DNA from 2 places in the Streptomyces sp. NPDC102514 genome. Region 2 is predicted to be linked to the other one. Evidence: riboswitches for the same ligand, from Rfam matches in the RefSeq annotation. Region 2 holds a riboswitch; the other holds the start of a gene.

What was found. A riboswitch is a leader RNA that binds a small molecule or an ion and turns the genes downstream of it on or off. The one in region 2 is predicted to bind ZMP and ZTP.
Positions count from the first base shown of each region.
Region 1: it holds a riboswitch for ZMP and ZTP, as region 2 does, so the genes downstream of both, ACZ60E_RS37800 (glycine hydroxymethyltransferase) here and ACZ60E_RS00020 (bifunctional 5,10-methylenetetrahydrofolate dehydrogenase/5,10-methenyltetrahydrofolate cyclohydrolase) in region 2, are expected to answer to the same signal.

Region 1 covers NZ_JBVJLW010000020.1:32,098-47,538, forward strand. The annotation lists gene ACZ60E_RS37755 (GMC family oxidoreductase) at 1-109, shown strand, start outside; gene ACZ60E_RS37760 (quaternary amine ABC transporter ATP-binding protein) at 109-1,314, shown strand; gene ACZ60E_RS37765 (ABC transporter permease) at 1,314-3,311, shown strand; gene ACZ60E_RS37770 (ABC transporter substrate-binding protein) at 3,313-4,284, shown strand; gene ACZ60E_RS37775 (carboxymuconolactone decarboxylase family protein) at 4,543-5,040, opposite strand; gene pdxR (MocR-like pyridoxine biosynthesis transcription factor PdxR) at 5,088-6,497, shown strand; gene ACZ60E_RS37785 (DMT family protein) at 6,616-7,497, opposite strand; gene ACZ60E_RS37790 (hypothetical protein) at 7,622-7,978, shown strand; gene ACZ60E_RS37795 (glutathionylspermidine synthase family protein) at 8,039-9,226, shown strand; ZMP/ZTP riboswitch at 9,317-9,403, shown strand; gene ACZ60E_RS37800 (glycine hydroxymethyltransferase) at 9,435-10,880, shown strand; gene ACZ60E_RS37805 (hypothetical protein) at 10,950-11,591, opposite strand; gene ACZ60E_RS37810 (hypothetical protein) at 11,980-12,951, opposite strand; gene ACZ60E_RS37815 (RNA polymerase sigma factor) at 12,944-13,639, opposite strand; gene trpS (tryptophan--tRNA ligase) at 13,816-14,808, shown strand; gene ACZ60E_RS37825 (2'-5' RNA ligase family protein) at 14,958-15,441, shown strand, end outside.
Region 2 covers NZ_JBVJLW010000001.1:1,084-16,524, forward strand. The annotation lists gene ACZ60E_RS00015 (CU044_5270 family protein) at 1-796, shown strand, start outside; gene ACZ60E_RS00020 (bifunctional 5,10-methylenetetrahydrofolate dehydrogenase/5,10-methenyltetrahydrofolate cyclohydrolase) at 827-1,681, opposite strand; ZMP/ZTP riboswitch at 1,702-1,788, opposite strand; gene ACZ60E_RS00025 (hypothetical protein) at 1,922-2,749, opposite strand; gene ACZ60E_RS00030 (nuclear transport factor 2 family protein) at 3,018-3,389, opposite strand; gene ACZ60E_RS00035 (hypothetical protein) at 3,577-3,876, shown strand; gene ACZ60E_RS00040 (hypothetical protein) at 4,070-4,294, shown strand; gene ACZ60E_RS00045 (hypothetical protein) at 4,352-5,560, opposite strand; gene ACZ60E_RS00050 (polyprenyl synthetase family protein) at 5,672-6,844, opposite strand; partial or broken gene ACZ60E_RS00055 (tetratricopeptide repeat protein) at 7,429-8,448, opposite strand; gene ACZ60E_RS00060 (mycothiol transferase) at 8,686-9,195, opposite strand; gene ACZ60E_RS00065 (Zn-ribbon domain-containing OB-fold protein) at 9,266-9,715, opposite strand; gene ACZ60E_RS00070 (TetR family transcriptional regulator) at 9,835-10,563, opposite strand; gene ACZ60E_RS00075 (hypothetical protein) at 10,730-11,113, opposite strand; gene ACZ60E_RS00080 (MurR/RpiR family transcriptional regulator) at 11,481-12,404, opposite strand; gene ACZ60E_RS00085 (ribonuclease H family protein) at 12,603-13,319, shown strand; gene ACZ60E_RS00090 (antitoxin) at 13,437-13,628, shown strand; gene ACZ60E_RS00095 (hypothetical protein) at 13,753-14,658, opposite strand; gene ACZ60E_RS00100 (alpha/beta hydrolase family protein) at 14,771-15,441, opposite strand, start outside.

The sequences.
Region 1 (15,441 bases), on a different contig from region 2:
CCGGATCGCCGACGCGTCCGTCTTTCCGACCATGCCCGCCGTGAACCCGATGATCGGGGTCCTCATGGTCGGCGAGAAGTGCGTGGACCTGCTGGGAGGCGGTGCGTGATGAGTACGACGACCACTGTTCAGGAAGCCTCCGCCGAGCGCGCGGGTGCCGAGGACGCCAAGGGCGCCGAGCCCGTCTTCTCCGTGGACGGCCTGTGGAAGGTCTTCGGCCCCAAGGCCGACCGGGTCCCTGCCGACCCCGAGCTGGCCGCCCTCTCCGCCGCCGAACTCCGCTCCCGTACCGGCTGCACGGCCGCCGTCCGGGACGTCAGTTTCGATGTGCGCAAGGGCGAGGTCTTCGTCGTCATGGGCCTGTCCGGCTCCGGCAAGTCCACCCTCGTCCGCTGTCTGACCCGACTCATCGAGCCGACCGCCGGCACGATCGCCATCGACGGCGAGGACGTGCGGGCCATGGACAGGGCGCGGCTGCGCGCACTGCGCCGCCACCGGGCCGCGATGGTCTTCCAGCACTTCGGCCTGCTCCCGCACCGATCCGTGCTCGACAACGTGGCGTACGGCCTTGAGGTCCAGGGGGTGCCGAAGCGCGAGCGGCGCGCGAAGGCGCAGGAGGTCGTCGCGAAGGTCGGCCTCGAAGGCATGGAGCAGCGCCGCCCCGGTCAGCTCTCCGGCGGCCAGCAGCAGCGCGTGGGACTCGCCCGGGCGCTGGCGGTGGATCCCGAAGTCCTGCTCTTCGACGAACCGTTCAGTGCTCTCGATCCGATGATTCGACGAGACATGCAGGAGGAGGTGATCCGGTTGCACGGCGAGGAGGGCCGCACGATGGTCTTCATCACGCACGACCTGAACGAGGCGCTGCGCCTGGGCGACCGGATCGCCCTCATGCGCGACGGCCGCATCGTCCAGCTGGGCACGCCCGAGGAGATCGTGGGCTCGCCCGCCGACGACTACGTACGGGAGTTCGTCCGGGACGTGCCGCGCGAGCAGGTCATGACGGTCCGCAGAGCCATGCGGGCCGCGTCGGCGCAGGAGGCGGGCGAGGGTCCGGCCCTGTCGCCGGAGGCCACGGTCTCGCAGGCCATCGAGGCGGTCGCCCGCTCGGGACAGACCGCCCGCGTGGTGGACCAGGGACGCTGCCTCGGAGTCGTGGACTCGGACGCGCTGCTGGAGGTGGTGGCGGGGACGGCCACCCGGTCGGTCGGATCCACCGAGTCTGCCGGGTCGACCGGGTCGACCGGGTCCGCTGAGGCGGCCGGGTCCGCCGGGTCCGCCGGGTCCTTCGGGTCGGCTCGCGAAGGGGTGGCCTGATGGCCACGGCCACCGCGCACGCTCCCCGTACGGCCCTGCCCGGCTTCCTCGGCTTTCTCCGGCGCCCGGCCGTCGGCAAGCTCGTCCTGCTCGCCGTCGCCGCGGCCGTCCTCGTACCGCTGGCCGACTCCCGCTGGGCGAGCGGCAGTTGGCCGGGCGCCCTCACCGTCGACCTCACCGAACCCCTCGGCAGGGCCAGCACCTGGATCATCGACAACCGCGACAGCCACCCGCTGTTCCTCTACTTCTTCGGGCACGTCTCGAACGCGGTCGTCCTCGCCGTACGCGCCGTCTACCTCGTCCTGCTCGCCGCGGGCTGGGCGGGCGTCACGGCCGCGGCGGCACTGGTCGCCTGGCGGGTCGCCGGGGTGCGGCTCGCGCTCGGCACGGCCGCCGCGGTCCTGACCTGCGGGCTGCTCGGTATGTGGGTGCCCACCATGCAGACCCTCGCGCTCATGGTGGTCGCGGTCCTCGCGTCCGTCGCCCTGGGCGCGCTGCTGGGCCTCGCCGCCGGACTCTCCGACCGTACGTACCGCGCACTGCGGCCCGTCCTCGACACCATGCAGGTGCTGCCGGCCTTCGCGTACCTCCTGCCGGTCGTCCTCGTCTTCGGCATCGGCGTCCCGGCCGCGGTCCTCGCCACCGTCGTGTACGCGGCCCCGCCCATGGCCCGCCTCACCGCGCTCGGGCTGCGCGGCGCCGACGCCGGCGTGATGGAGGCCGTCGAGTCGCTGGGCACCACCGCACGGCAGCGGCTGTTCACGGCCCGGCTGCCGCTCGCCCGCAAGGAACTCCTGCTCGGCCTCAACCAGACCATCATGATGGCCCTTTCGATGGCCGTCATCGCGTCCGTCATCGGCGCGGGCGGCCTCGGCGACCGCGTCTACCAGGCACTCGCCTCGGTCGACGTGGGCGCCGCGCTCGCCGCCGGCATCCCGATCGTGCTGCTCGCCGTCGTCCTGGACCGGGTGACGGGAGCGGCGGGATCGGCGGATTCGGCGGGTTCGGCGGAGGCGTGGTCCGAAGGGACGGGCTCCCGCTGGGCGAGCCGGACCGGCCGGACCGGCTGGGTCCTCGCCGCCGTCGCCGCCCTGGCCGTCGCGGTCGCCGGACGCCTGGCCGGCCGGCTCGACTGGCCCGAGACCTGGATCGTGAACATCGCCGAGCCGGTGAACCGCGCCGTCGACTGGATGACCGACCACCTCTACTCCGGCGTCCCCTACGTGGGCGGCACCGCCGACTGGGCGGCCCACTTCACCACCGGCGTCCTGAACCCGGTGCGCGACGGCCTGCAGTGGCTGCCCTGGTGGGCGGTCCTGCTGACCGTCGCCGCGCTCGCCTGGCTGATCGGCACCTGGCGCACCGCCCTGACCGCCGTCCTCGCGATGGCCGCGATCGGGGTGCTCGGTGTGTGGCAGCCGTCCCTCGACACGCTCTCGCAGGTCCTCGCGGCGGTCGCGGTCACGCTGGTCCTCGGCTTCGGCACGGCCGTCGCGGCGGCCCGCAGCGAGCGCTGCGAACGCCTCCTGCGCCCCGTCCTGGACGTCTTCCAGACCATGCCGCAGTTCGTCTACCTCATACCCGTCGTGGCGCTCTTCGGCGTCGGCCGTGCCCCCGCGGTCGCCGCCGCGGTCGTCTACGCGCTGCCCGCCGTCGTCCGCATCACCACGCAGGGCCTGCGCAACGTGGACCCGGCGGCCATGGAGTCCTCGCGCTCCATGGGCGCGACCGGCTGGCAGCAACTGCGCCAGGTCCAGCTGCCGCTGGCCCGCCCCGCCCTGCTGCTCGCCGTGAACCAGGGCGTCGTCCTCGTCCTCGCCGTCGTCATCATCGGCGGCCTGGTCGGCGGTGGCGCGCTCGGTTACGACGTCGTGTTCGGGCTCGCCCAGGGCGACCTGGCCACGGGTCTGGTGGCCGGCGCGGCGATCGTCTGCCTCGGCCTGATGCTCGACCGGGTCACGCAACCGACGCGGCGCCGTACGAAGAAGGGAGCCTGAGATGCGTACACGTGTGACACGTACGACCGGTGCGCTCGCGGTCGGCTGCTCCTTGCTGGTGCTGACGGCCGGCTGCGGAGCCGCCGACATGACCAAGCAGTCCTCGCCCTTCGCCAACGCGCAGGGCGCTAAGACCGTGACCCTCTCCACGCAGTCCTGGGTCGGCGCGCAGGCCAACGTGGCCGTCGCGCAGTACCTGCTGGAGCACGAACTGGGCTATCGCGTCGACACCGTCCAGGTCGACGAGGTGCCCGCGTGGGACGCGCTCAGCCAGGGCCGCGTCGACGCGATCCTGGAGGACTGGGGCCACCCCGAGCAGGAACAGCGGTACGTCGAGGACAAGAAGACGATCGTGGACGGCGGCGGCCTCGGCGTCACCGGGCACATCGGCTGGTTCGTACCGACGTACTTCGCGAAGCAGCACCCCGACGTGACGAACTGGAAGAACCTCAACAAGTACGCCGACCAGTTGCGCACCGCCGAGAGCGGCGGCAAGGGGCAGCTGCTCGACGGCTCACCCTCCTACGTCACGAACGACAAGGCGCTGGTGAAGAACCTGGACCTCGACTTCCAGGTGGTGTTCGCCGGTTCGGAGGCGGCGCAGATCACGCAGATGCGGCAGTTCGCCAAGGAGAAGAAGCCGTTTCTCACGTACTGGTACTCGCCGCAGTGGCTCTTCAAGAAGGTGCCGATGACAGAGGTGAAGCTGCCCGCGTACAAGGAGGGCTGCGACGCGGAGCCGGAGGCGGTCGCCTGCGCGTATCCGCACACGCCGCTCCGCAAGTACCTCAACGCGGACTTCGCGAAGTCCGACGGCGGGGCCGCCGCGTTCCTGAAGAAGTTCAAGTGGACGACCGAGGACCAGAACGAGGTCTCCCTCCTGATCGCGGACCAGAAACTGTCCCCGGAGGAGGCGGCGAAGAAGTGGGTACGGGGCCATGAACGCACGTGGAGGGCTTGGCTGACCAAGTAGCACTGACGGGGCGGGGCGGCTGGCGCTGTCCGTCGGCTGCGGGCCGATGGGGGTTGCCCGCGCAGTTCCCCGCGCCCCCATCAGGGGCGCGGGGAACTGCGCAGTCTTTTCGCTTTGAGCGGAACGGGGCAGCGGCGACCGGCCCGGTCTTTTCAGGGGCGCGGGGAACTGCGCAGTCTTTTAGGGTGCGCGGGCAACCCCCACGGCCCGCAGCCGAAGCGATCACGTGGACCCGTCCGGAAAAACGGGTCCGGAGACTCACCCGTGCTGCCCCGCCGTGTAATGCCCCGGCACAAGACGGCAACTCACCCCGAACCGATTCCACGCGTTGATCACCGTGATCGACGCAAGCAGCTGGGACAGCTCCGTCTCGTCGAAGTACCGCGCGGCCGTCTCGAACACCTCGTCCGGGACGAACCCGTCCGTCAGAACCGTCACCGCCTCGGTCAGCGCGAGCGCCGCAAGCTCCTTCTCCGTGTAGAAGTGCCGGGACTCCTCCCACGCGCTGAGCTGGACGATCCGCTCCACACTCTCGCCCGCCGCGAACGCGTCCTTCGTGTGCATGTCGAGGCAGAACGCGCAGTGGTTGAGCTGAGAGGTGCGGATCTTCACCAGTTCCAGCAGCACGGGGTCGACGCCCCGCCGGGCCGCCGCGTCCAGCTTGACCATGGCCTTGTAGACCTCGGGGGCGAACTTGGCCCACTGGAGCCGGGGGCTCTCCTCGGGGGCGGTGGTGCTCTGTGTCGTCGTCGTCATGTTCTCGACCCTACGAGCGAACCAGCCCAGGAGTATGGTCCATTTCCATGGCTGGATCTTGGGCCACTTTCGGAGTGGATCTGCATGTGGACGTGGCGCGTACCGGCTCCGGCCTGCGCAGAGGCCTCACGGACGCGCTGCGGGAGGCGGTGCGGGGCGGACGGCTCGCCCCGGGCCTCCGGCTGCCGTCCTCACGCTCCCTCGCCGCCGACCTCGGCATCGCCCGCAACACGGTCGCCGACGCCTACGCCGACCTCGTCGCCGAGGGCTGGCTCACCGCACGCCAGGGCTCGGGCACACGCGTGGCGCAGCGGAACGTGCCGGTCCCGGCCTCTCCCGCGCGCAGGCCCCGTTCACTCCGGGGACCCGCGTACGACCTGGTCCCCGGCACCCCGGACCTCGCCTCCTTCCCGCGCGCCGAGTGGCTCAGGGCCTACCGCCGGGCCCTCACGGCGGCACCGAACGACGCCCTCGGTTACGGGGATCCGCGCGGCCGGGTCGAACTGCGCACCGCCCTCGCCGGCTACCTCGCCCGCGCCCGTGGCGTACGCGCCGACCCCGACCACATCCTCGTCTGCTCGGGTTTCGTGCACGGGCTGATGCTGCTCGGGGAGGTGCTGCGGCGGCGGGGCGCACGGACGCTCGCGGTGGAGTCGTACGGCCTCGATGTGCACTGGGACCTGATCGAACGGGCGGGCCTGGAGTCGTTGCCGCTGCCGTTCGACGAACTGGGCACGCGGACCGACGACTTGGGCGCGCCCGGTGACGGCGCCCTGGGCGGGGTGCTGCTCACGCCCGCCCACCAGTTCCCCATGGGTGTGCCGCTGCACCCCGACCGCCGTGCCGCCGTCGTCGACTGGGCGCGGCGCACGGGCGGGCTGATCCTGGAGGACGACTACGACGGCGAGTTCCGCTACGACCGCCAGCCCGTGGGCGCGCTCCAGGGCCTCGACCCGGACCGCGTGGTGTACTTCGGCACCGCCAGCAAGGCGCTCGCGCCCGGCCTGCGCCTCGGCTGGCTGGTCCTGCCGCCGGACGTGGCGCCCGAGGTCATGGCGGCGAAGGGCGGCGCGGACTGGTCGTGCGGGGTCCTGGACCAGCTGACCCTGGCGGAGTTCATCACCTCGGGCGCGTACGACCGTCACGTACGGGCTTCCCGCCTCCGTTACCGCCGCCGCCGCGACCAGCTCGTCGCGGCCCTGGCGGCCCGCGCCCCGTCGGTCACCGCCACCGGTATCGCGGCCGGATTCCACGCCGTGCTGCGGCTCCCGCCCGGCACCGAGCAGTCGGTGGTCCGCGCGGCGGCCTGGCACGGCCTGGCCGTCCACGGCCTGACCCGCTACCGCCACCCGGCCGCCACGCACCCTCCGGCGGACGCCCTGGTCGTCGGCTACGGAACCCCGTCGGACAGCGGCTGGCCGGGAGCCCTGGACACACTGTGCGGGGCGCTGCCCTAGCCGCGCCTGGGCAGCGAGCTGGCGGCGGCGGGCGGTGAGTGGCGATCGGCGATAGGCGGGAGGCGAGCGGCGGGGGTCGGCCCAGGCCCAGGCCCAGGCCCAAGCTCAGGCCCAAGCTCTAGGTCGTGCGCGGTTCCGCCTTCGCCCCGTCGTCCGCCGGCGCCTCCCCGAAGCGCGCCAACGCCAGCGCGCCCGCCACCGCCACCGCGAAACCGAGGACGGCCAGCCACTCCAGACCCTCGCGGGTACGGTCGCCCAGCCAGACCACGCCCACCACGGCCGGCCCGATGGTCTCGCCGACGACCAGCCCCGCCGTCGCCGTCGTCACCGAGCCGCGCTGGAGCGCCGAGGTGAGCAGCAGGAACGCGGCACCCCCGCCCAGCAGCAGCGCGTACGTCGCCGGATTGGTGACGAGCGTCGAGGGCGCGAGGCCGTCGATGAGCCGGACCGACACCTCGACCACCCCGAACCCGAACCCGGCGCCCAGGCCGAGCGCGAGCGCCCGCGCCCGTCCGGGCAGCCGCCCGGCGAGCGCTCCGACGAGCAGTACGGCGAAGGCGGTGGCCAGCATCGCGTACTTGAGCGCCGTCGAACCGGCCCTGTCCCCCTCCTCGCCGGACGCCAGCCCGAGCATCGCGAGCCCCGCGCACACCACGGCGACCGCACTCCACTCGACCCCGCTCAGCCGCACCCCGAGGAGCCAGGCCGCCACCACCGCCGTCACCGCGAGACTCGCGGCGAGCGCCGCCCCCACCGCGTAGATCGGCAGCGACCGCAGGGCCGCGATCTGCAGCACGAACCCGACCCCGTCGAGCGCGAGCCCGGCGAGATACCGCCACTCACGCACGGCCCGCAGGAACAGGGCGGCGTTCACCCCGGAAGCCGCGTCACCGGAAGCCGGGCCAGAGGACTCCGTGCCCGGCCCGGCCGCCCGCGCGGCGATCGCCTGCAGCACCGTCGCGGTCCCGAAGCACACCGACGCACCAAGGGCACACAGCATTCCAAAGAGCACAAAGTGACTTTAGAGGAAGGAAAGTTGGGGTAGCCGCTTGTACAACCGGGGCGCGTGATCTTTACGCTGTCGGACTGACGAGCCCGGACGACGGGCCTGACGGGGGAGAGACATGGCGGAGCAGCGCAGAAGACTACGGTCCAGCACGGTCGTACTCGGAGGCATGGGCATTCTCGCGACAGCCCTCACCTCATGCGGGTCCGATCCCGACCGCCGCTGCGTGGACCGCGACAGCTACGACTACGCGGGCGGCTACAAGGTCGTCGTCGACAAGAACTGCGCGTCCGGCTCCGGCTCCACGTCGTCGGGCAGGAAACGCGGGACCAGCGGGAGCGGCACGGTCGACGCCGCCTGGTACTACGACGCCGACGTCGCCGGAGGCCGCGCCGAGGACGGCACCTTCAGCCGCAGCGAGGCCGTCGACCGGGACGGCTTCGGCTGCTCGGACTCGGGCAGCGGCGGCGGCTGACCGGGACACGGAACGCGCTGACGGCTCTCCGGACAACTGACGGATCTACGGACACCTACTGTGGAACGCCGAACCATGGAACCCCGCCCCGACTGGCAGCGAACGGTCGAGGACCAGGGCCTCATCTACCCCCTCACCCGCTACCCGGACGACTCCCTGCGCCCCTACTGGGACGAGTCCGCCCACTACGTCTTCTCCCTGCCCGAGGTCGAGGCCCTGGAGCAGGTCGTCGAGGAACTCCACACGATGTGCCTGGCCGCGGCCGAGTACATCGTCACCGGGAACCGCCTCGCCGACCTCGGGATCACCGACCCGCGCGTGGCGGAGCCGGTCGCCGAGGCCTGGCGCCGCCGCGCCGAACTCCCCTCCCTGTACGGCCGTTTCGACCTCCGCTACGACGGCACGGGCCCGGCGAAGCTCCTGGAGTACAACGCCGACACCCCGACCTCGCTCGTCGAGGCCGCGAGCCCCCAGTGGTTCTGGATGGAGGAACGCTTCCCCGGCGCCGACCAGTGGAACTCCCTCCACGAACGGCTCGTCGAAGCCTGGCGGAAGCAGGCCTCCCTCCTCCCACCGGGCAGCCCCCTCTACTTCGCGCACTCCGCCGCCGACGAACTCGGCGAGGACCTCATGACGGTCGGCTATCTGAAGGAGACCGCTGAACAGGCCGGCCTCGACACCGCCTGGATCGCGATGGAGGAGATCGGCTGGGACCGCCTCTCCGGACGCTTCGTCGACAAGCAGCTCCGCTTCATCCGCAGCTGCTTCAAGCTCTATCCCTGGGAATGGCTCACCACCGACCGCTTCGCCCCGCACGTCCTCGCCACCCTCGACAACGGCGGCGGCACCGGCACGACGATGTGGATCGAACCCGCCTGGAAGATGCTGCTCAGCAACAAAGCCCTCCTCGCGATCCTCTGGGAGCTGTACCCCGACCACCCCAACCTCCTTCCCGCCTACCTCGACGGCCCCCGCGAACTCGCCACCACCAGCGGATACGTGGCCAAGCCCCTCCTCGGCCGCGAGGGCGCAGGCGTCACCATCCACGAACCGGGCTCCGGACCCGTCGCCGTCCGCGAGGAGGCCTGCTGCTACCAGGAGCTGGCGCCCCTGCCGTCCTTCGACGGCAACCGGGTCGTCCTCGGCGCCTGGGTCGTCGGACATGAATCGGCCGGCCTCGGCATCCGCGAATCGTCCGGCCTGGTGACGGACGAATACGCACGCTTCCTGCCGCACGTGATCCTGTGACCCACGGCAGGGATCGGTCCCGGCCGGACCCTGCCGTCGCTCGCATGGTGGACGGCGGAACCTCTCCCGCGGGCCCTCCCGGTACGCTGATCCACGGGCCGTGACTGGCGCGCTGGGATGGGATCGACCATCGGGGAGCGGCCCGGGAAGTGTGTGCCGTGCGCCTGGGCCGAACCGTGAACGCCGAACGCCACGTCCGGAGGCCGTCATGCCAGAGCCCCTTTCCACCGAATCCACCGCCTTCCGCAGTGCCCTCGAAGTGATCCGTGCCGTCGAACCCCGGATCGCCGACGCCATCGGGCAGGAGGTCGCCGACCAGCGCGAGATGCTCAAGCTGATCGCCTCCGAGAACTACGCCTCTCCGGCCACCCTCCTCGCGATGGGCAACTGGTTCAGCGACAAGTACGCGGAAGGCACCGTCGGCCGCCGCTTCTACGCCGGCTGTCGCAACGTGGACACCGTCGAGGCCCTCGCGGCCGAGCACGCCCGCGAGCTCTTCGGCGCCGAGCACGCCTACGCCCAGCCGCACTCCGGCATCGACGCCAACCTCGTCGCCTTCTGGGCCGTCCTCGCCCAGCGCATCGAGGCCCCCGCCCTGGAGAAGGCCGGCGTCCGCAACGTCAACGACCTCTCCGAGGCCGACTGGGCCGAGCTGCGCCAGGCCTTCGGCAACCAGCGCATGCTCGGCATGTCCCTGGACGCCGGCGGCCACCTCACCCACGGCTTCCGCCCGAACATCTCCGGCAAGATGTTCGACCAGCGCTCCTACAGCACCGACCCCACCACCGGCCTCATCGACTACGAGGCCCTGCGCGCCACGGCCCGCGAGTTCAAGCCGATGATCATCGTCGCCGGCTACTCCGCCTACCCCCGTCTCGTGAACTTCCGGATCATGCGCGAGATCGCCGACGAGGTCGGTGCCACGCTCATGGTCGACATGGCCCACTTCGCCGGTCTCGTCGCCGGCAAGGTCCTCACCGGGGACTTCGACCCGGTACCGCACGCCCAGATCGTCACCACGACCACCCACAAGTCGCTGCGCGGCCCGCGCGGCGGCATGGTCCTGTGCGACTCCTCGCTCGCCGACCAGGTCGACCGCGGCTGCCCGATGGTCCTCGGCGGCCCCCTTCCGCACGTCATGGCCGCCAAGGCCGTCGCCCTCGCCGAGGCCCGCCGCCCCGAGTTCCGCGACTACGCCCAGGCCGTCGTCGACAACGCCCGCGCCCTCGCCGAGGGCCTGATGCGGCGCGGTGCCACGCTGGTCACCGGCGGCACGGACAATCACCTCAACCTCATCGATGTCGCCTCCTCCTACGGCCTCACCGGCCGCCAGGCCGAGTCGGCCCTGCTCGACTCGGGCATCGTCACCAACCGCAACGCGATCCCCGCCGACCCGAACGGCGCCTGGTACACCTCGGGCATCCGGATCGGCACGCCCGCGCTGACCACCCGGGGCCTCGGGGCCACCGAGATGGACGAGATCGCGGGCCTCATCGACCGCGTCCTCACCACCACGGAACCGGGCACCACCAAGAAGGGCGCCCCCTCCAAGGCCCAGCACATCCTCGACCCGAAGATCGCGGACGAGATCTCCCACCGCGCGACCGACCTCCTCACCGGCTTCCCGCTGTACCCGGAGATCGACCTCGGCTGAGTCCCCGGCCACCGGGGCCCGGCCGGCCCTGGCCACCCGGCCCCGGTCATCCGACCCCGGCCGGTCGACTCACAAGTCGATCAGTTCCTGTCGTGACTCCCGCGGCGGCCCCGGCTCACGCCCGGCCGCCGCGCGGCGTATCAGCAGAGTGCCGCCGGAGCCGAGGACGATCCCCGCCGCCAGGCCCGTCGTGACCCCCGGCGCCGCCCACCACGCCCGGTCCCCGGAACGGGACCCTCCACCCACGACGGGTCCGGAGCCGAACAACTCCCGTTGCCGCAAGTGGTCATAGACCGACCGGGGCGCCCGGTGCCAGCGGATGTCGTCGTCGTTCACATCGAGTGCCGGGTCGGACCGGATCCAGGGTGTGCCGTCCTTCGCGAGGAACACCTGGTCCTGGCGGCCCATGAAGATGTCGCCCCCGGGAGCACGGTCCGTCTCCGGCCAGCCGCCCACTCCGGTCGTCCCCCAGACGACCGTGGCCCGCACGGCGGGGTAACGCCCTTCGAGCCAGTCCTGCGGGACCTTCTCCGTGCCGGTGGCCGTCGGCCCCGTCAACTGCCAGAGCCGGGCGAAGTCCGGCTCCCCGGACCGCACGCTCGTGGTCCGTCCCGTACCGTCGCCCGCCACGACGACCGCGAGATTCGGCGAGCCGCCTTCCGCGCCCGGGACAGCCGCCTGAGCCCGAGCCGCCCCGAACACGACGACCATGGCGAGCGCGGCGCCGACGACGACGGCGACCGCGCCAAACGCGCCGACAGCGGTGACCGCCACGACCACTCTGAACGCGGCGACGACAGCCATCCCCGTCCCCGGCCGGACCGCCCCCTCAACCATCGCTCAGCCCCAGCCCCAGCCCCAGCCCCGGCCCCGGCCCCGGCCCCGGCCCCGGCCCCGGCCACCCTGTGCCCACTCCTCCTCGCATCCCCACCCCTCCTCGCATCCCTGCCCCGCCCCAGCTCCCCGGCGCCCGCGCCCGCCAGCGCCACCCCCCACGGCCCGGTGCGATCCGCCCGCGACCGTCTGTCACTTCTGGTACACCGCCCGACCCGCCGGGGTTCCCACTCCGCGTCCACCAAAAATCCGACCCGGCAGACCCTTACTCCCGCTCCCGCTCGAGGCCCCGCTCCCGCTCCCGCTCCAACGACCGCGCGATCTCCACCGCCCGTGTCTTCGACGCCACGCCCTCCAGCCGGAGCGTCGTGTCACCCCGGTGTGTCCACAGCAGCGTGGGCCCGGCGGTCCGGACGGAGCGGGTGAAGTCGCCGTCCGAGTCCACCAGCCAGAGCCGCAGCAGATGCGGCTCGGAGAACCACAGCGCCCGGCCGCCGGCGAATTCCGCGTCCTCGTCCAGCGGGACGTACTCCGGCGGCTTCGGCACGACCTTCGCGAAGCCGGGGCTCAGGGACGCCGCGTACTCGTCGAGCCGGATCGTGTGCCCCCGCTTGCGCCAGCACAGGCTCACCAGGAACCGCTCCTTCGGCTCCCGGGCCACCGTCACCGCGTCCGGAGGCCCGAGGGCGGGCGGCGTGCGGGGTGCGAACCCGGCCCGCCGCCCGGCCTCGGCGAGCGTGAGCGACGGGCCTGTGCAGCCGGGCACCTCCGCGCCGGGCGACGGCTTCACCGAAGGGTCGTGCCGCACCTCGACCCCGGCGAAGTCGAACCAGTCGACGACCGCGGCGCGCACCGGAGGCGTGAGCACGAGGACCGTCAGCAGACCGCACAGACCCGCGCTCAGCACGCGCCCGCGTGACCGCACCCAGCGGCGCATCACCCGCAGCCGCTCGGCCGGGGTCGGCGGCTCGGTCACCGGGGGCGGCACCCGCTCGGCGAGTATCTGCTCCAGCACCCGCTCGACCATCGACTCGCCGCCCGGGTCCCCGGGCCGGTCCATCGACCGCCCGAGCGCCCGCAACTCCTCCGTCAACCGCGAGACACGCTCGCGCTCAATCCCGGGCCCACTCCCACTCCCGAACCCGTCGCGCTGCCCCTGCCCCTGCCCCTGCTCCTGCCCATGCCGCCCCCCGTCACCGGAGACTTCGCCGCCCCCGTCCTCGTACCGCTCACTCATGCTCATCACCTCCTCTCCGTGACCCCTGATCCTGCGGCGCCCGCTGCTTTCCCAGCCCCCGCCGCGTCCCCAGCGCCTCCCGCCTCTCCTCGTCCCCGGGCCGTTCCCGGGGTGGTTCGAAGTCCGGGAGGAGTCTGCTCAGCTTTCTCAGGGCGCGGTTGAGCCGGGACTTCACCGTCCCGCGCGGCCAGCCCAGGGCCTGGGCCGTCTCCGACTCGTCCATCTCCAGCAGATAGCGGTAGGTGACGACCAGGCGGTGCTCCTCGCCGAGGCTCTCCAGGGCGGTCAGCAGCGCCGTCCTGCGCTCGGTCTCCAGCGCCGCGGTCGCCGGGTCCGCCGATTCCGGTATCAGCGGCTCGGCCTCCACCAGCGCGGCCTCGCGGCCGGCCAGGGACCGCTGGCGCACCGCCGTCCGCACTGTGTTCCTCGTCTCATTGGCGACGATCGAGAGCAGCCACGGCCTGAACGCCGCGCCGTCCCGAAAACGCCCCAACGAGCAGTAGGCCTTGAAGAAGGCCTGCTGCACCACGTCCTCCGCGTCCGCCCCCGCACCCAGCGCCGCGGCGGCCCTGAGCGCGAGGCCCGTATGGGCACGCACCAGCTGCGCGTACGCCTCCGGCTCTCCGGCGCGCACCCGTGCGATGACCGCGTCCTCATCGACGATGCGGCCCCCCTCCCGCGCCCCCACGCTCGTCCTCACACTCTTGTTACACCGCCGGAGACAGATCGGTTCCCACCTGTTTCCGACCAGTTCCGGAGTGGGCCCCGACACCTGAGAGAATGGTGAGCATGGCTTCTGACCGCCCGCCCGTCTCCCACCCCCGCCCTCAAACGGGGGGCTCCGCGCCGCAGTCTGATTTGCGTGTGCTCTCTGGAATCCAGCCCACCGCAGGCTCGTTCCACCTCGGCAACTACCTCGGCGCCGTCCGCCAGTGGGTGGCCCTGCAGGAGTCCCACGACGCCTTCTACATGGTCGTGGACCTGCATGCGATCACCCTCCCGCAGGACCCCGCGGACCTGCGCGCGAACACCCGGCTCGCCGCCGCTCAGCTGCTGGCCGCCGGGCTCGACCCCGAGCGCTGCACACTCTTCGTCCAGAGCCATGTCCCCGAGCACGCCCAGCTCGCGTGGATCATGAACTGCCTCACCGGCTTCGGCGAGGCCGCCCGCATGACCCAGTTCAAGGACAAGTCCGCCAAGCAGGGCGCCGACCGCGCCTCCGTCGGCCTCTTCACGTACCCGATCCTGCAGGTCGCGGACATCCTGCTGTACCAGGCCAACGAGGTCCCCGTGGGCGAGGACCAGCGTCAGCACATCGAGCTGACGCGTGACCTCGCCGAGCGGTTCAACAGCCGCCTGGGGGAGACGTTCACGGTTCCGAAGCCGTACATCCTCAAGGAGACGGCGAAGATCTTCGATCTTCAGGACCCGGCGATCAAGATGAGCAAGTCGGCGTCGACGCCGAAGGGCCTCATCAACCTCCTCGACGAGCCGAAGGCCACCGCGAAGAAGGTCAAGAGCGCGGTCACCGACACGGACACGGTGATCAGGTTCGACCCCGTGGAGAAGCCGGGCGTCAGCAATCTGCTGAGCATCTACTCCACCCTCACCGGCACCGGTATCGCGGAACTGGAGCAGAAGTACGTCGGCAAGGGCTACGGTGCGCTGAAGACGGACCTGGCGGAGGTCATGGTCGACTTCGTGACGCCCTTCCGGGAGCGCACCCAGCAGTATCTGGACGACCCGGAGACGCTCGACTCGATCCTGGCCAAGGGAGCTGAGAAGGCTCGCGCGGTCGCGGCGGAGACGCTGGCCCAGGCGTACGACAAGGTGGGTTTCCTCCCCGCCAAGCACTGATCGCCGGGACGAGACCAGGACAACACCGGCACGACATCCGGAACGGGCCCGCACCGCCGTACAGTCGATAGCCGAACCGGCGGCAGACCTCGCCCGACCGGAACGCCGACACGGTGGAAAAGAACACCGGCACAACGACAGGAGACGACGTGGGGACCGTAACGATCGGTGTGTCGATCGCGGTCCCGGAGCCACACGGCAGCCTGCTCCAGGAGCGGCGCGCGGGCTTCGGCGACCCCGCGGCTTCCGGCATTCCCACCCACGTCACGCTGCTGCCGCCGACCGAGGTCGAACAGTCGGCGCTGCCCGCGATCGAGACGCATCTCGTGGAGGTCGCGGCGGCCGGCCGCCCCTTCTCGATGCGGCTGAACGGCACGGGAACGTTCCGTCCGCTGTCCCCGGTCGTGTTCGTGCAGGTGGTCGAGGGTGCCGAGGCCTGCACCTGGCTGCAGAAGCAGGTCAGGGACGCCTCCGGGCCCGTGGCGCGCGAGCTGCAGTTCCCGTACCACCCCCATGTGACGGTGGCGCACGGCATCGACGACGAGGCGATGGACCGGGCTTTCGAGGAACTGGCGGAGTACGAGGCGCACTGGCCGTGCACCGGCTTCGCGCTCTATGAGCAGGGGCCCGACG
Region 2 (15,441 bases):
GACCGCCACCGCTCTCCTCCTCGCGGGCCCGAGCACCACCCCGGCCGTCGCCGCGCCCCGCCCGCTGGTGGTCCGGGCCGACTCCACCCCCGTACCCCTCGACAGGCTTGTCGCGAGGGCGGAGCGGGCCGAGCGGGACGCGGCGGACGGTCCGGCCGGGCTGCGCAAGGGCACGCATGTGCAGTCGTGGAGCGTGGGCATGTCGGAGGACGAGCCGCCGATCACCCTGCCCGTGGAACGTGTCGTCCGCTGGAACGCCGACGACAGCCACACTGAGCTGGTCGTCGCAACCGACCCGCGCCACCCGGGCCGGCGGGTCCTCACCGACGCGGCCGACGGCCCGCGCCTCGTCGACGACGGGCACGTCATCAGCGAGCAGACCTTCCCGCCGAGCTGGAGCGACGCCCCGCCCCAGTCACCGCCCCCGCACGACACCACGCGGCTGCGCGCCTACCTGCGGGAGGCGCAGCACCTCGACACCCCGCCGACCACCGGCGAACTGCTGGACGCCACCGCGGTGCTGCTCGACACCTGGACCCTCGGCGCCCGCGAGAACGCCGCGCTCACACGGCTCCTCGCGGACGCGAAGGGGTTGAGGCCGGTCGGCCAGGTGACCGACCGCCTCGGCCGGCTCGGCCAGGCGTACGTGTACGACGGAGCCGGTTACCGCCGGATGCTGATCATGGACCCGGCCGACGGTGCCGTCCTGGGTCTGGAGGCGACCGCGGCCGTCGACGAGCCCGAGTACGGCGTGGAGGCGGGCGACGTCATGGACTACAGCGCGTGGATCCGCTGACGCCCGGCCCCCTGATGACCCGTCCCCTGATCAGGCGCCGGTCTGCCGGACGGCCGCCTCGACGGTCTGTGACAGCAGCGTGGCGATCGTCATCGGACCGACCCCACCGGGCACGGGAGTGATCAGCGAGGCCCGCTCCCGGGCGCTGTCGAAATCGACGTCGCCGACGTTACCGGCGTTGTAACCGGCGTCGACGACGACCGCGCCCGGCTTGATGTCCTCCCCGCGGACCAGCCTGGGGCGTCCCACCGCGGCCACCACGATGTCCGCCTCCCGCAGGACCGACGACAGGTCGTCGGCCGGGGTGCGCGAGTGGCAGTACGTCACCGTGGCGTCGCGGCCGAGCAGCAGCATGCCCACCGGCTTGCCGAGGATCGCGCTGCGGCCCACCACGACGGCCCGTCTGCCGGTCAGGCCGACGTCGTACGCGTCGAGGAGGCGCATGATCCCGCCCGGGGTGCAGGAGGAGAAGCCGGGCAGGCCGAAGCTCATCGCGGAGAAGGAGGCGAGGGTCACCCCGTCGACGTCCTTCTCCGGAGCGATCGCCTCGAAGGCCGCCCGCTCGTCGATGTGGTGCCCCATCGGGTGCTGGAGCAGGATGCCGTGCACGGTGGGGTCGGCGGACAGCTCGGTGAGCGTGCCGATCAGTTCGGCGGTCGTGGTCGCGGCGGGCAGGGACACGTGCCGCGAGGCGATCCCCGCCTTGCGGGAACGGTTCTGCTTCATGCGTACGTAGGTGACGGACGCCGGGTCCTCGCCCACCAGCACGGTGGCGAGACAGGGCGTCACCCCCGTGCGTGCGGTGAGGTCGGCCGCCTGTCGCGCCGTCTCCTCGACGATCCGCCGGGCGAGGGCGGTGCCGTCCATGAGTGTGGCCTGGGACATGTGCTGCTCCTGAGCGTCGTGGAAGATGCCCAGGCGCGCGGCTCGGACGATGTCGTCGGGCCGCTCCCCGGTGGTGGTCCACCTCAGCGCCAGTTACGGCCTGGGCATATTTTAAGCCCAGTCGTGAGCGCCTCAGTGGGCTCCGCCGAGGTGTCGGTTTTGTCCGCGGGCCGGTGCGGGCCGGTGGGGGCCGGCCACGCAGTCCCCGCGCCCCTCGAGGGCTCGGGCTTGGGCCGGGCTTCAGGGTTCGTTCGTCAGGAACGCCGTCGCCTGGGCCTCCACGCGTACGGCTCCGATCGCTCCCGCCCAGCGTGCGACCTCCGTGGCGAGCGCCGTGGCGGCCGGTTCGTCGCCCGTGTCGCGGGCCAGGACGGCCAGGAGCATCTGCTGGGAGAGGGTGCCGGGGACGTTCCCGGCGCGGGCGCCGAGAGCGGTCGCCCGGGTCCAGCGCTCCCGCGCCCGGTCGTGGTCGAGATTGTCGTGGTCGTGGTCCCCGAGATGGCGCAGCGCCTCACGGGCCAGCAGGTCGTCGGCCGACTCCCCGGCGTCCAGAGCGAGTTCGTAGTGCGCGGGCGCCTCGTCCCGCTCGGCGAACAGGTTGTCGACGATCAGCCCGAGATACATCCGCGCCCAGCCCCTGCGTACCTCGTCGGCCGCCCGAGCGCACAACTCTTCCGCGCGCCGACGCAGTTCCGCCAGCTCGGCGGGGTCCTTGCCCGCCGGACCGAACCGGAACGCACCGTCCCCGAGCAGCAGACGAAAATACGCGTGCCGCAGCCGTACGAAGTCCAGGTCCCAGCGCCCGACCGGTTCGGTGAGCTCGCCGATCGCCGTGTCCGCGGCGGCGATCCGGGCGTCCGCGGTGTCCGTACCGCCGAACCAGTCGCGCTCCAGGGCGATCTGCGCCCCGGCGAGTGCGAGAGCCGCCCGGTCGCGCGGCTCGGTGGTGACGGTGGCGTCGAGGAGGCATAACGCGCGCTGCCACCGTCCGGCCCGGGCCAGTTCACGCGCCGCGGCGGTGACCTCGTCCACCGGGAGGGCGGCGTGCGGCGTGCTCGTCTTTGTCATGGCGAGGAAGGTAGTAAGCAGAAAAACCATCCACAAGGAAACTATTGCGCGACTTCAGGACATCGGGCCACGGCAGCCTCGGACAGCCGCCTCGGACGGGGGCGGAAGGATCACCGACGTGCACGCGCCGCCCGCAGTGCCGACCGGAGGAGAGCGGCGGACACGCGTCGGCCCGCCCCGCGAGCGGGCCGGGGCCGCGCCGGCGGCCCCGGGCTCAGCCGCGCCGAGAAGGTCCAGGTCAGACGCGAGGTGATCCGGACCCTCGGCGTCATTCCTCGGCGTCCCAGGCCTGGAGAACGGTCTGGTCGACGATCTTGCCGTCGCGCAGCGACATCATCGAGTTGGCGAGCACCCTGACGCCGTCGGGGTACAGACAGGATTCCTGGAAGGCGACGTGATCCCCCTGGACCACGCACTGATCCAGCGTGTGCGTCATGTCGCGGCTGTAGACGTCGGCGAGCATCCCGCCGATCTGCTCACGGCCGCGCATGACCATCGGATGGCTCGGCTGGGTGTTGCGGTCGACGACGCGCAGTTCCGCGTCGTCCGCGTAGAGCGACAGCAGCGCCGTCGCGTCCTGGCCTTCGATGCCCCGGCGCAGTGCTTCGGTGTCGAAGCCGGGGCCTGCCGCGGTGTCCATGACGGACCTCCTTGTGGACCACTGGTGAAGGCCGCGGCCCGTGGTGCGGAGCGGGCCGCAGAAGGCCTCTCTTCCGAGACTCCTCCGGCACGGGAACCTCGGCAAGCGCAGCCGTGACGATGCGCCTGTCGGGTGAGGGGCCGGTCGGGGCCGTGTCCGCGGGCAGCTTGTCACCGTTGCTGAAAGCATGATCTCAACACGACGTATTGTCGCCGCCGTTGGCCTCGCCATCAGCGTCACGGGTCTCGCCGTACCGTCCGCGGGTGCCGCCACGGTCCCCGAGACGGGAAAGCTGGACCCCATCGCGGAGCTCGACCAGATCGCCGTGAGCGACCTCCCCGTCGAGCACAGGAACAAGATTCCGAAGATCTCCGAAGGCATCCAGGAGCTCAACCAGCTGAACGGCCTCTACCAGCTGGAGCAGCTGCACCAGGTGACCGACCTCGCCGCCCCCGTCACCGGACTGCTCCCCGCCGTCGAGTACTGAGTCGCCGAGTACTCAGTCGTCGAGTACCGAATCGTCCGGTTCCGGGCCGTCGGGTTCCGAGTCGTCCGGCACCCGGCCGGCGAGCGCCGGGCCGACCGCTCACCGTGTGCGTGGCAGAGAGGCCCGGTGACGATCCGGTGGTCATCGGCCCTGCCCGGATGCGCGCGCGGACGGTCCGGGCGAGGCTGAGGGCATGTCGGAACACCCCGCAGTACTCGTGCATCCGCCGCGCGGCGACGGCGGCCGGCGCGTGACGGTCCACGGCGAGCCGATCGGCACCGCCATGAACCTCCCGGACATCGTCGAGTTCCTGCGCCGCGCCGGGCTGGACTTCGACGAGAACGAGGTCGCCGTGTCACCGCTCATCGAGTGGCGTGGCGGCGGCTCCTCGTACTGGGGGCCGGAACCAGGACACTGACGCGAACACACGGGCCCCCTGCACGCCATCCGTGCGTGCAGGGGGCCCGTACTCATGTCAGCAGATGCTCTGCGTGCTGTTGACCAGCGTGTTGTTGCGGAATGTCGTGTTGGTGCCGCACGGACTCTCCCTGATCACGGAGTTCGTCACCGTCAGGTTCTGGACGGTGATGTCCGAGTTGTTGGGGAACTCCGTGCGCGCGGCCAGCCGGATCTCCCCGCCACCCGTGACGCTCCCGCTCTGCGCGGCGAGGTTCACGTTGTAGCAGTTCTCGATCAGGATCGCGTTGTTGCCGGTGTTCGAGAGCGTGACCCGGTCGATGGTCGCGCCACCGCTCTCCGAGACGCAGAAGACGCCCCGGCCGCCACCGCGCGCGACGACCTCGCCGACCCGGACGTTGGTCGCGTAGCTGCTGCCGATCCGGCCGTTGCGGTTGGCCATCCGGAAGGCCGCGTAACCGGTGCCGGTGCCCGCCCCGTCCGCGTCCACCTTCGTGACGGTGGCGTTGACCGTCTGGTTCAGGAGCAGGCCCGACTCGCCCACGTTGCGCGCGGTGACCGTGCCGATGGTGATGCCGTCGACCCCGTACGTCTCCACGGCGTGGCTGCTCGCCCCGGACACGTAGACGCTGTCGATACGGACGTTGCGGGTCCACTGGGTGGTGTCGCCGCGGTTGTCGATGCGGACGCCGAGACCGGCCGACAGGCGCATGTCGATCTGGCCGAGGACCACGTTGGTGACGTTGCGCATGAAGATGCCGTAGAGCGGGGCTCCGGTGACGTTGAGGTGCTGGACCTCGATGTCCTGTACGCCGCGTGCGTAGACCGGTGCCTGGTCGCCGGTGCCCGAACCGGTGACGTTGATGGTGCCGCACACGTCGAGCACGGTGTAGCTCGGCAGGGAGACCCTGGAGCCGGCGCTGATGCTGCCCGAGCCGCGTACGACGACCCGTTCCTTGGACGTCCGCCCCGCCGTGAGGCTGCTGACGGCCGCCTGCATCGCGGCCCGCATGTCGGTTCCGGTGTAGACGACGCCGGTCCCGCGCCGGGCGGTCCAGGTACTGCCGCTGAGCGTGGCCTCGGCCTGGTACGAGCCTTCGCCGCACGCTGCCGTCGGGGCGGCACTCGCGGGGGCCGCACTGGCCGGGGCGGTGAGCAGGGCCGCCGCCGTGACCAGGGTCGTCGCGCAGGCGGCGAGGACACCTGTGCTCCTGAGGCGGGGCCGTGGGGTTGAGCGAGTGAGGTGAGGTGCGGCTCTGCGTCCCATCTCGTCTTCTCCTGTGTGGGGGTGGATAGCAAGCGTTTTCTACGGTGAGGTGCGGTGAGTGTGGCAAGGGCTTTCTGAGGCGTCAAGGGGCTTGTGGGGGAGGGGAATCGGTCACATCTCGCGGCGTACGAGGAAGTCGAGCAGCGCTCGCAGGTCGTCGGTGCTGCGGGTGCTGCGGGTGCTGCGGGTGCTGCGGGTGTCGCGAGCGTCTCGGGTGCCGTGGGTGGTGCCGGTGCCGGTGCCGGTGCCGGTGGTCGAGGGGAGGCTGTCGAGGCAGGCGTCGACGACGGCGATGTGCCGGTGGGCCTCCGCCGTCGCGGCCGCGCGCCCGCCGGCGTCCTCGATCAGGGACGCGGCGCGCCGGGCGTCTGCCCCGTCCAGTGGGTCGGCGGAGTTCAGGAGGCGGGCGAGCGGCCGGGCGGCCGGTGTGCCGAGGGCGGCCAGGACCGGGAACGTCTTCTTGCCCCGGAGCAGGTCCGCGTGGACCGGTTTGCCCGTCACGGCGGGATCGCCCCAGATGCCCAGGAGATCGTCGACCACCTGGAAGGCGACGCCCAGATGACGGCCCGCGCGGTCGAGCGCGGCGACCGTCTCGCGAGGGGCGCCGGCGAGCACGGCGCCCAGAGCGGTCGCGCAGCCCAGCAGCGCGCCCGTCTTGTGTTCGGCCATCGCGCGGTACTCGTCCGGGCGCACCGCCTCCGGGCCCGTCCAGGGGCGGCTCTCGAAGAGCAGGTCGTCGGCCTGACCGCGTACGAGGTCGTTGAGCGCGGTGGACAGGTGGCGTACGGCCGAGGGGATGTCGGTGCCGGGTGCGGCGGCAAGGGTCTCCACGGCCAGGGCGAACAGCGCGTCGCCCGCGAGGACGGCCGGTCCCGTGCCGTACGCCTTCCAGACCGTGGGGCGCCCGCGCCGGGTCGGATCGCCGTCCATGATGTCGTCGTGGAGCAGCGAGAAGGTGTGCACCAGTTCCACGGCGACGGCCGCGGTCACTCCGGCGCTCTGCGGGGCGCCGGCGGCTTCCGCGCCCAGCACGGCGAGGGCTTGGCGCAGGCCTTTGCCGTGCGCCGGTGTGGAGACGGGCGCGCCACCCGGCTCGCACCAGCCGAGGGAGTAGGCGGCCATCTCGCCCACCCAGGGATGCAGCCGCGCGATCGCTTCGGCCAGCGCGGGGCGTACGAGGGTGCGGCTGCGTTCCAGCAGGTGCGAGGCGCGCTCACCTGCGCGTGCCTCTGCGGCGGGCCGGGGGCGCCGGGCGGGGGAGAGCGCGGAGGACATCGTGGTCATCGTCGGCTCCCCGCATCGGTCCGGCCGGGCGTGAGCGCGGCGGCGCGCGGGGCGTTGGCGGGAGGGGCGCTCGCGGCTGCCTTGGAGTCGGGCGTGACGGGTTGTTCGGGGTCAGGGGCCAGTCCCGGGTGCGGGCCGGCCGTGGCGCCGGTGGGGGCGGGGAGCTTCGCGGCTGCTTCCGTTCCGGGGGCGGCCTGGGCGGGTGCATGCGGGCTGGGCGGCCCGGTCGGGGTGGACGTGGCCACGCCAGGTTCGGTCCGGGTGTCGGGCGAGGTGTCGGATTGCCTCCGGGCGTCGGTCGTCATGCCGGGCTCGGCCTGCGTGTCCGGCGAGGTGTCGGGCTTGCCCCGGACGTGCGTCGTGGCGTCGGACCTGAGCGGGGCGTCTGGCGATGTGCCGGGTTCGGCCGTGGCGGCCGGTGAAGTGTCGGGCTTGTTCTGGACGTTCGTCGCGGTGCCGGGTTCCGTCCGGGTGTCCGTCGCAGTGGCGGGCTCGGCCGTGGCGGCTGGTGAAGTGGCCTGCCTGGTAAGGGTGGTTGTGGCAGTGCTGGGCGCGGTGTCGGAGTTGGTGCCCGGTCCCGGGGTGATGCCGAGTTCGGTCTGGGCGTGGGACACCATGCGGTGTGCGTGGCGCAGGCCGATCTGGTCCAACACCTGGGCCAGGTCCGCCAGTTCGGCGGCGGTCTCGTTCAGGTCGCGGCCCAGGCGGGCGAGGGACTTGGCCAGGCCGAGGCGGGAGAGCGCCTCCCCGCGCGGCTCGCTCATCGCCCGGAACTCCGAAAGCGCCAGTTCGTAGAGGTCCCGGGCCTCCGCGTAACGCCCGGCGCGGTACAGGACGTTGCCGCGCATCTTGTGGTTGTACGCCAGCGCGCTCGACAGGTTCATCTCGCGGCACGTCACCTCGGCCTCGGCGAGCAGGCCGAGCGCCCGGTCGGCGTCCCCGTCGCGCACGGACACGATGTCGGCGAGACCGCGCAGCGCCCACGCGTGACCGCGCCGGTCGTCCGCCCGCCCGGCGATCTCCGCCGCCTCCTCGAACATCGCGTACGCCGTGTCGTACGAACCGGTGTTGCGATGCATCTGCGCGATGCCTTCCAGCGCCCACACCGTGTGCCGCGCCTCGCCGCGTTTGCGCGCCTCCGTCAGCAGTTGCTCGTGCAGCGCGCCGACCGCCGCGTAGTCGCCCTGGATACGGCCGGTCTCCGCCATCCCGGCCAGCGAGTAGCCGCGTACGACGATGTCGCCGCCGCGTTCGCCGAGTTCGGCGGCGAGCCCCAGCAGGCGCCAGGCCAGTGGGAACGCGCCGCGCTGCCGGGCGAGCGTGCCGCCGCTCCACAGGGCCCACGCCATCGCGGCCGTGTCCTTCGCCTCGCGGGCCGCGCGGTAACTCGCCTTCCACGCCCGCTCGGCGTCGCCCACCTGCCCGAGCCGCCGGTGCGCCTCCGCGACCGCGAGACCCGAGCGGGCGGCGTCTCCCCGTGCCCCGGCACGCTCGGCCTCCCGCAACTGCTCGGTGCCCGCGGCCAGTACGTCGACCAGTGAGGAGTTCACGGACAGGGTGGTGAGCGCGCCTTGGTACTCGGGCGCGAATGCCTTGCCGTACATGGGTGCCTTTCGGTCCGCCGGGTGCGGTGGACGCGGCGGACCTGTCTATACACAGTATGTATACATGCTGTGTATAGTGCCCCGGTTCTCCGCCTCGGATCACTGTCCTGGGTTCGACGGGTCACCGGCGCCGCCGCGCCACCTCGTTGTGGATCAGGACGAGGATCGCGGCGGCGGGGTTGCCTCTGAGGCGCACATCACTGCGCCGGGAGGCCGGGCGGTCGGCCGGCGGGCGGCTCAGTCGGCGGTCGACCGCCCCCGGGCGTAGGCGGCCTGACCCACATGCTGCAGGTCGTCGGAGAGCACGCTGACCAGGCGGGCGCCCAGGGTGACGGCCGGGGTCCAGTTCTCGTCGACGATGCGGTCCAGGTCCTCGGCGCGCAGATCGCTCAGCGCCCGCAGGGTCTGCTCGTGCACGGCGTCGTAGTAACCGGTCAGGAGGTCGGCCGAGTCCACCCGGACCTCGGCGACCTGCCGCGCGTCATGGCCGTAACCCGTGTCGTCCTCGGAGAGCGGCAGCGCGAAGCGGGCAGCCCAACCGCCGGACAGCCAGACCTGCTTGAAGCCGAAGGCGTCGGAGACGTGGTCGTCCTGGACGCGGGTGAGGTGCCAGATCAGCCAGCTGATCGAGTTGGCCGTGCCGCCGGGCCGGGCGTTGAGCTCGTCGGGGGAGAGGCCGACGACGGCGGCGTGCACCTCGTCCTTGATGCGTCCGTAGGCTTCGACCAGAACGTCCTGGGCGTGCATGGGTTCCTCCGGGCTCTTCTTCCGTGGACATACGTCCCGCCCAGTGTCCCCCGTGGTGCTGCGGAGTGCGTCAGTGCCAGCCGGAGTAGGACCCGGCGTACGGCCCGGAGAAGGGCTCGTCGCAGAGCTTGAACACGGGCTCGCGGCGCACCGGATCCGACGACGTGGTGAGCTGGACGCGGTCGCCGGTGCGGATCGCGACGAGCGGCCCCGAGACCCGGCCCCTGACCGTGAATCCCTCCGCCATCTCGACGAGCGAGACATTGCGCGCGCCGGGAGTGTTGCGTTGCACGACGGTCGCGTGGCGGATGACACCGAGGCCCGCGCTGCGTTCCGTGAGCAGATCGCTGCCCGCGCAGACCGGGCAGAGCAGTCGGTGGAACGTGCTGGACCCGCACCAGCGGCAGCGTTGGTACAGAAGCCCCTCTTCGGCGGGTCCCGCGGCCGTCGTCGCCCCGGTCCCCGCAGCCGTCCCCGGGTCGAGTAGGCCCGTCGTGGTCCCGCTTCCTCGGTGGAACACGATGTCATCTCCCTGCGCCTGGCCGGAATCTGAAGGTGTGCGCAGTGCCGCGCACGGCCTCAGAATATGGCACGCAGTGCCACAGGTAAAGGAACTCAGTACCCTCAATCGTGAGGGAATCAGGCAGGATCGCGGCCGAGCGTGGTCTCGATCTCCTGGACGACCCGCCACAGCGGGGCGCCACGCCGGGAAACGACGACGACCACGTCGTCGTCCTTGCCGCCGCCCCAGGCCCCGTTCCCGCCCCCGTTCCCGTCCGCTCCGGGCCTGCGTGCCGTGCCGTCCGCCGTCTGCTCCGGCCCGAACACCCCCTGGACATGAGCGAGGGCGTGGTCCACCTCGGCACTCGCGTCGCCGCGGCCGTCCGAACGCAGCCAGGACCGCAGCCCGTTGTTGTGCGCGGCGACCACGGCCGCGGCGATGACGTCGGCCCGCAGGGTCCCGTCCGGCCGGCCCGCGAAACGTCCGCGCAGATACTCGGCCAGCGCCCGCTCGTACCGCCAGACCACGGAGAGTTCGTACGTCCGCAGCCCCGGCACCTTTCTGGTGAGGTGGTAGCGCTGTACGGAGAACGCCGGGTTCTCGGCGTACATGCGCAGCACCAGGCGTGCGGCGTCGCAGACGCGCTCCACGGGTTCGTGCGTGGGGCCGCTCTCGCCCAGGAAGGCGGTCATCCGGGCCAGGCAGCCCTCGTGGTCGGGGAAGACCACGTCCTCCTTGGAGGGGAAGTACCGGAAGAAGGAACGGCGTCCGACACCCGCGAGGGCCACGATGTCGTCGACGGTGGTCTGTTCGTACCCCCGCTCCACGAACAGATGGAACGCCGCCGCCACGAGGGACTCCCGCATCGGCGGCTTCGGGTTGCTCATGTCGGCCGCCCGGCCGGGACGGGGTGCCTCGCTCATGGTGGCGAACCTAGCACCGCACGAGATACTGATGGCACTCAGTGTGCTCCGCACGGGGAACTGAGTGCCATCGTGTTCCGGTGTGTACGCGGGGCCGCCGGTGACCGGTTCAGTGGCCCTGGCGGGCGCTGTGGCTCTCCACGAGCGCCTGGGTGATCACACGGACGCCCCGGGCGATGTGGTTCAACTGCGTCAGCTCGGCCGCGTACAGCTTGATCGTGTGCTCGATCACGGACTCCGGCATCCCCATGGCGGGCAGCTCGGTCCGTGCGCTCTGCAGCGCGGTGCGCACGACCCGGATCTCCTGCTGGAGCTGGATCTGCGCGTGGCGGGCGAGCAGGACGGGCTGACGGATCAGCAGCGGGTAGCTGGCGTAGCGGGTCGGTACCAGCTCGCGCAGCCATTTGGCCGCCGATCGTTCCCAGTCACGGTTGCCGGGCGTCTTGACCTGACAGGGCCAGTCCGTGCTGATGGGCGAGTACGTCAGGGACATGGGGATCGCTTCCGAGGTGGCCGGCGGGCGGTTCTGGTCGTTCTTGGCGGCCCCGGCCCAGGGGATTGACCGGGGCCGCCACGGGCGTGCGTGAGCGGTGCCCGTTCCTGCGCCCAGGGCGGTGCGAGGCGGGTGCGCCGCGATCCCGGGCGACCGGGACCCCACCGGATCCGCGATCAGCGAGAAGTATTCATATATACCGTCTGGTAAGCAAGGGTATGTAAAAATTCATGTGCCTGTGAGGCTGAATTTCGCCTTGCGGAATGCTGGAGTCATATGCCGCTGAAGGGGCGGCGAAGGCCGGAACGGATCAGTCCTGATCGAGGACTTCTCCAGGACTACTCAATAAGGACTGATCAAGGACCGATCAGTCCTTGAGGAAGAAGACGTGCTCGTCCGCGACCTGTTCGTAGTCCTCCAGACGGGCCTGCGTCCGCTCGGGATCGGCGTCGGTCATGGCCTGGAGCAGAGCCGCGGACAGCACGACGGGCGCGGCGTACGAGTCGAAGACGAGCCGTGCGCCGGTACCGGTCGCGAAGACGACGTCGGCCTCGTCGGCCAGCGGCCCCAGCCCCAGATCGGTGACCAGGGCGACGCGCAGACCGGCCCGCCGGGCGACCCGTATGGCCGTCAGCGTCTCGTGCGCGTGCCGGGGCATGGTGAAGGCCAGCACCCATGTGCCGCCCGCCTCGCGCGACTGCAGCAGGGCGTCGTAGGCGACACTGCCGCCCCGGGTCACCAGCCGGACGTCGGGGTGGATGCGCCGGGCGGCGTACGCGAAGTATTCGGCCAGCGAGCCGGAGATCCGCAGTCCGAGGACGGTGAGCGGAGTGGACTGCGACAGCGCGCGGCCGGTCTCGATGACCTGTTCCGGATCGGCGAAGTCGCGGCGCAGGTTCTCCAGGTTGTCGATCTCGGCGTCGACGGCGGCCTGCAGCTCGTTGGGCCGGGCCTCCTCGGCGGCGTCGGGCGAGCCGGCGAGCTTGCTGAGCGCGATCGACTGGAGGCGTTCCCGCAGGGCGGGGTAGCCGCTGAAGCCCACCGCCGTCGCGAAACGGGTCACCGAGGGCTGGCTCACGCCCACGCGCTCCGCGAGATCCGTGATCGACAGGAAGGCCGCGTCGGTGATGTGCTCGATCAGGTACTGGGCGATGCGCCGCTGCCCGGGGGAGAGGCGGGGGCCGTCGAACAGGTCCCGCAGCCGGGTCGTGGGAGCGGCCTCCGCCTCCGTGACCGGTTTCCCCGAACTGATCGCAGACGCCTGCGCGCGGGCCTGCTGCGGCGATGGCACCGGTGCGCCTCCTTCGTGTCCCACTCTGGTTCAACATAGCCCACACCCCGCGACGGAAGACCTGCCGCTTTCAGGGGCGCGGGCAACGGCGCAGTCTTGTGTCTTTCAGGGGCGCGGGGAACGGCGCGACAAGCCACGACGCACCCGCACATACGCACGCACCTCACCCAGTGCCCGACCCCGCCCCGCACCCCTGGCATGATCGTGCCCATGGCTGAACGCGTGATCGCCGCATGTGACGGGGCGTCGAAAGGAAACCCGGGCCCCGCAGGCTGGGCCTGGGTCGTGGGGGACGGTACGGGAACCCCCACGGAATGGGAGGCGGGCCCGCTCGGCACCGCGACCAACAACGTCGCCGAACTGACAGCACTGGAACGGCTGTTGACGGCCGTGGACCCGGGTGTGCCGCTGGAGATCCGGATGGACTCCCAGTACGCGATGAAGGCGGTCACCACCTGGCTCCCGGGCTGGAAACGCAAGGGCTGGAAGACGTCCGCGGGCAAGCCCGTGGCCAACCAGGAACTCGTCGTACGGATCGACGAGTTGCTCGACGGCCGCTCGGTGGAGTTCCGTTACGTGCCCGCGCACCAGGTCGACGGCGACCCCCTCAACGACTTCGCGGACCGGGCGGCGAGCCAGGCCGCCTTCGTCCAGAAGCCCGCGGGCAGCGAGCAGGGCTCTCCGGAGCCGCCGAAGTCCTCGGCGGCCAAGAAGGCGGCCCCGAAGACGGCCTCCGCGAAGAAGCGGACCACCACTTCCTCGTCGTCCGCCGCCTCCTCGGCGTCCTCCTCGCGCACGCTCAAGGCCAAGTTCCCCGGCCGGTGCCGCTGCGGCCGCTCCTACGCGGCGGGCGAGACCATCGCGAAGAGCCCCGACGGCTGGGGCCACCCGGAGTGCCGTACGGAGGCCCAGTAGCGCCCCCGGAACGCACCCTGACCCACCCCCGACCTGCCCGTTTCCGCCCCGGATGCGAAACCCGCCACCTGCGGTGACCCTTGATACGTAGGGGTGAACCGATCAGGAGGATGACTCATGTCCGTTATGGACAAGATCAAGGGCATGCTTAAGGGCCACCCGGAGCAGACGAGCAAGGGTATCGACAAGGCCGGTGACTACGTCGACGGCAAGACCGGGGGCAAGTACAGCGGTCAGGTCGACACCGCCCAGGACAGGCTCAAGGACCAGTTCGGTTCGGGCAAGGACGACAATCCGCCGCGGTCCTGACACCGCGGACCACACGAGTGCGTGAGTGCATGAGTGCTTGAGACGGGCCGGCCTCCTCGGAGGCCGGCCCGCTCTTTTCACAGTCTCTTTCCGCAGCCCTGCGAGGTTGCGCAGTCCTACGAGGTCAGCGGCCCCGGGTCTCCGAGGGGTGGCAGACGACCGTGGGCCCCGCCAGCATCCCGCCGGTGTAGAGGCTCTGGCCCCGCGGCATCCAGTACCCCAGCTTCGAGACGACGCTCGTGCAGGCGTTCGCGACCCTGGCGTGGACGACCACCGTGGAGGGCCGGCCCGGTTGGAGGTCGGTCAGGGCGCAGTCCAGCGCGTACATGCTGCGGGCCGTCGACGGATGGCGGCCGGTGAGCGGGTTGACGCAGCGGGCGTCGGACGTGGTCAGCTCCACGCCCGAGGCCTCCTCCCCGATGAGTCCGAAGCGGGCGCTCCCGTCCCCCTCGTCGCTGTCGCGCGCCACGGTGTACGTCAGCGTGGCCGACGAGTGCGGTCGCAGGGTGTGCCGGTCGACCTCGATGCGGTGCGTGGCCACGGGCTTCGGGTCGGTGAGGGTCAGCGTGGTGCGGACCGTCCCCCGCAGGTCCACGCCGGCGGGCGACGAGCGGACGTGCACCGTGCCGCTGACCTCGTACGTTCCCGGTCCCGGGGTCTCCCGGCCGCCGGGCAGCGGGCCCGTGGCGACGGTCCGGCCGTCCCGCCGCAGGGTCCAGGTCCCCGAGGTCAGACAGGCGTACCGGACGGCGGTGCCGGAGCGCCGGCAGGTGGCCGGGGCCGACAGTGACGTTCCCACGCCCCCGCCGCTCGCGCAGAGACTGACGGAGGCCCGCTGTCCGCCCGGCCCCTTCAGGGTGCCCGCGGGGGAGCAGACGGTCGCAGCCGACGCCGCGGGCGGCGGTTCCGGTGCCCGGTGCCGGGGCGCCGCCCCCGCCGGTGCTCCCAGCGCGGTCCAGCCCGTGACGGCCAGTACGGCCGCCGCGGTCAGCAACAGGGGTGTCCTGCGGAATGTGGGACGTACCGGCACGGGAACTTCCTCCTCGTCGGGGCGGCGAGCGGCCGGATGCCGGTCGCGTGCGTCGAGGAGAGGATGCGGAACGCCCGGGAGCCCGGACGGTTCCCACGCCGGGCGGTACGGGTCAGGGCCGGTACGCGTCGCCCGGATGGGCCAGGTCGTACGGGCGCGGGTACGCGGTGGGCCGGTAGGCGGTGTAACGGGCCGGGGTGGTCGGATCGGCCTGCGCTGCACGCGAGTTGAGAGCCGCCGCCCCCGTGTCGCCCCACCGGTCCGTGTCGACCCGGTGTTCCAGCGTGTCCAGCGCGGCGAGTTGTTCGGCGGGGCTGAAGGTGCAGTGGCCCGCGTTGTCGACGTACGTCTGGCGGAGCAGGTGCCGGGAGCCGCCCGCGGTGGCGGCCCGAAGATAGGCGCTCTCCGTCTGCACGGGGACGAGGGCGTCGCCGGTGGTGTGGAGGGTGAGCTGCGGCTTCGTCAGCCTGCCGGTGAAGGCGCTGGTCCGGCTCATCCAGTCGACCGCCGCCGTGTCGGCCTTGATGCGCGGCGTCTTGTTCAGCGTCCTGAGGTCGTCCGTGAGGGAGCGTCCCGCGGCCTTGTACAGCCCTTTGACCTCCTCGTACGCCGAGGACGCGCGCAGCAGTCCCCTGTAGTCGACCCCGGTGTTCCACGACGAGTTGCCGCCCGCCAGCGTCTCCGTGTCCTGCCGCCAGCTGAACGCCGCCGTCGCGAGGAGACCCCGGACGGCGGTGTACTGGTTGGCCTGCTGCGCGGTCCAGTCGGTGGGCGCCGGGCGGG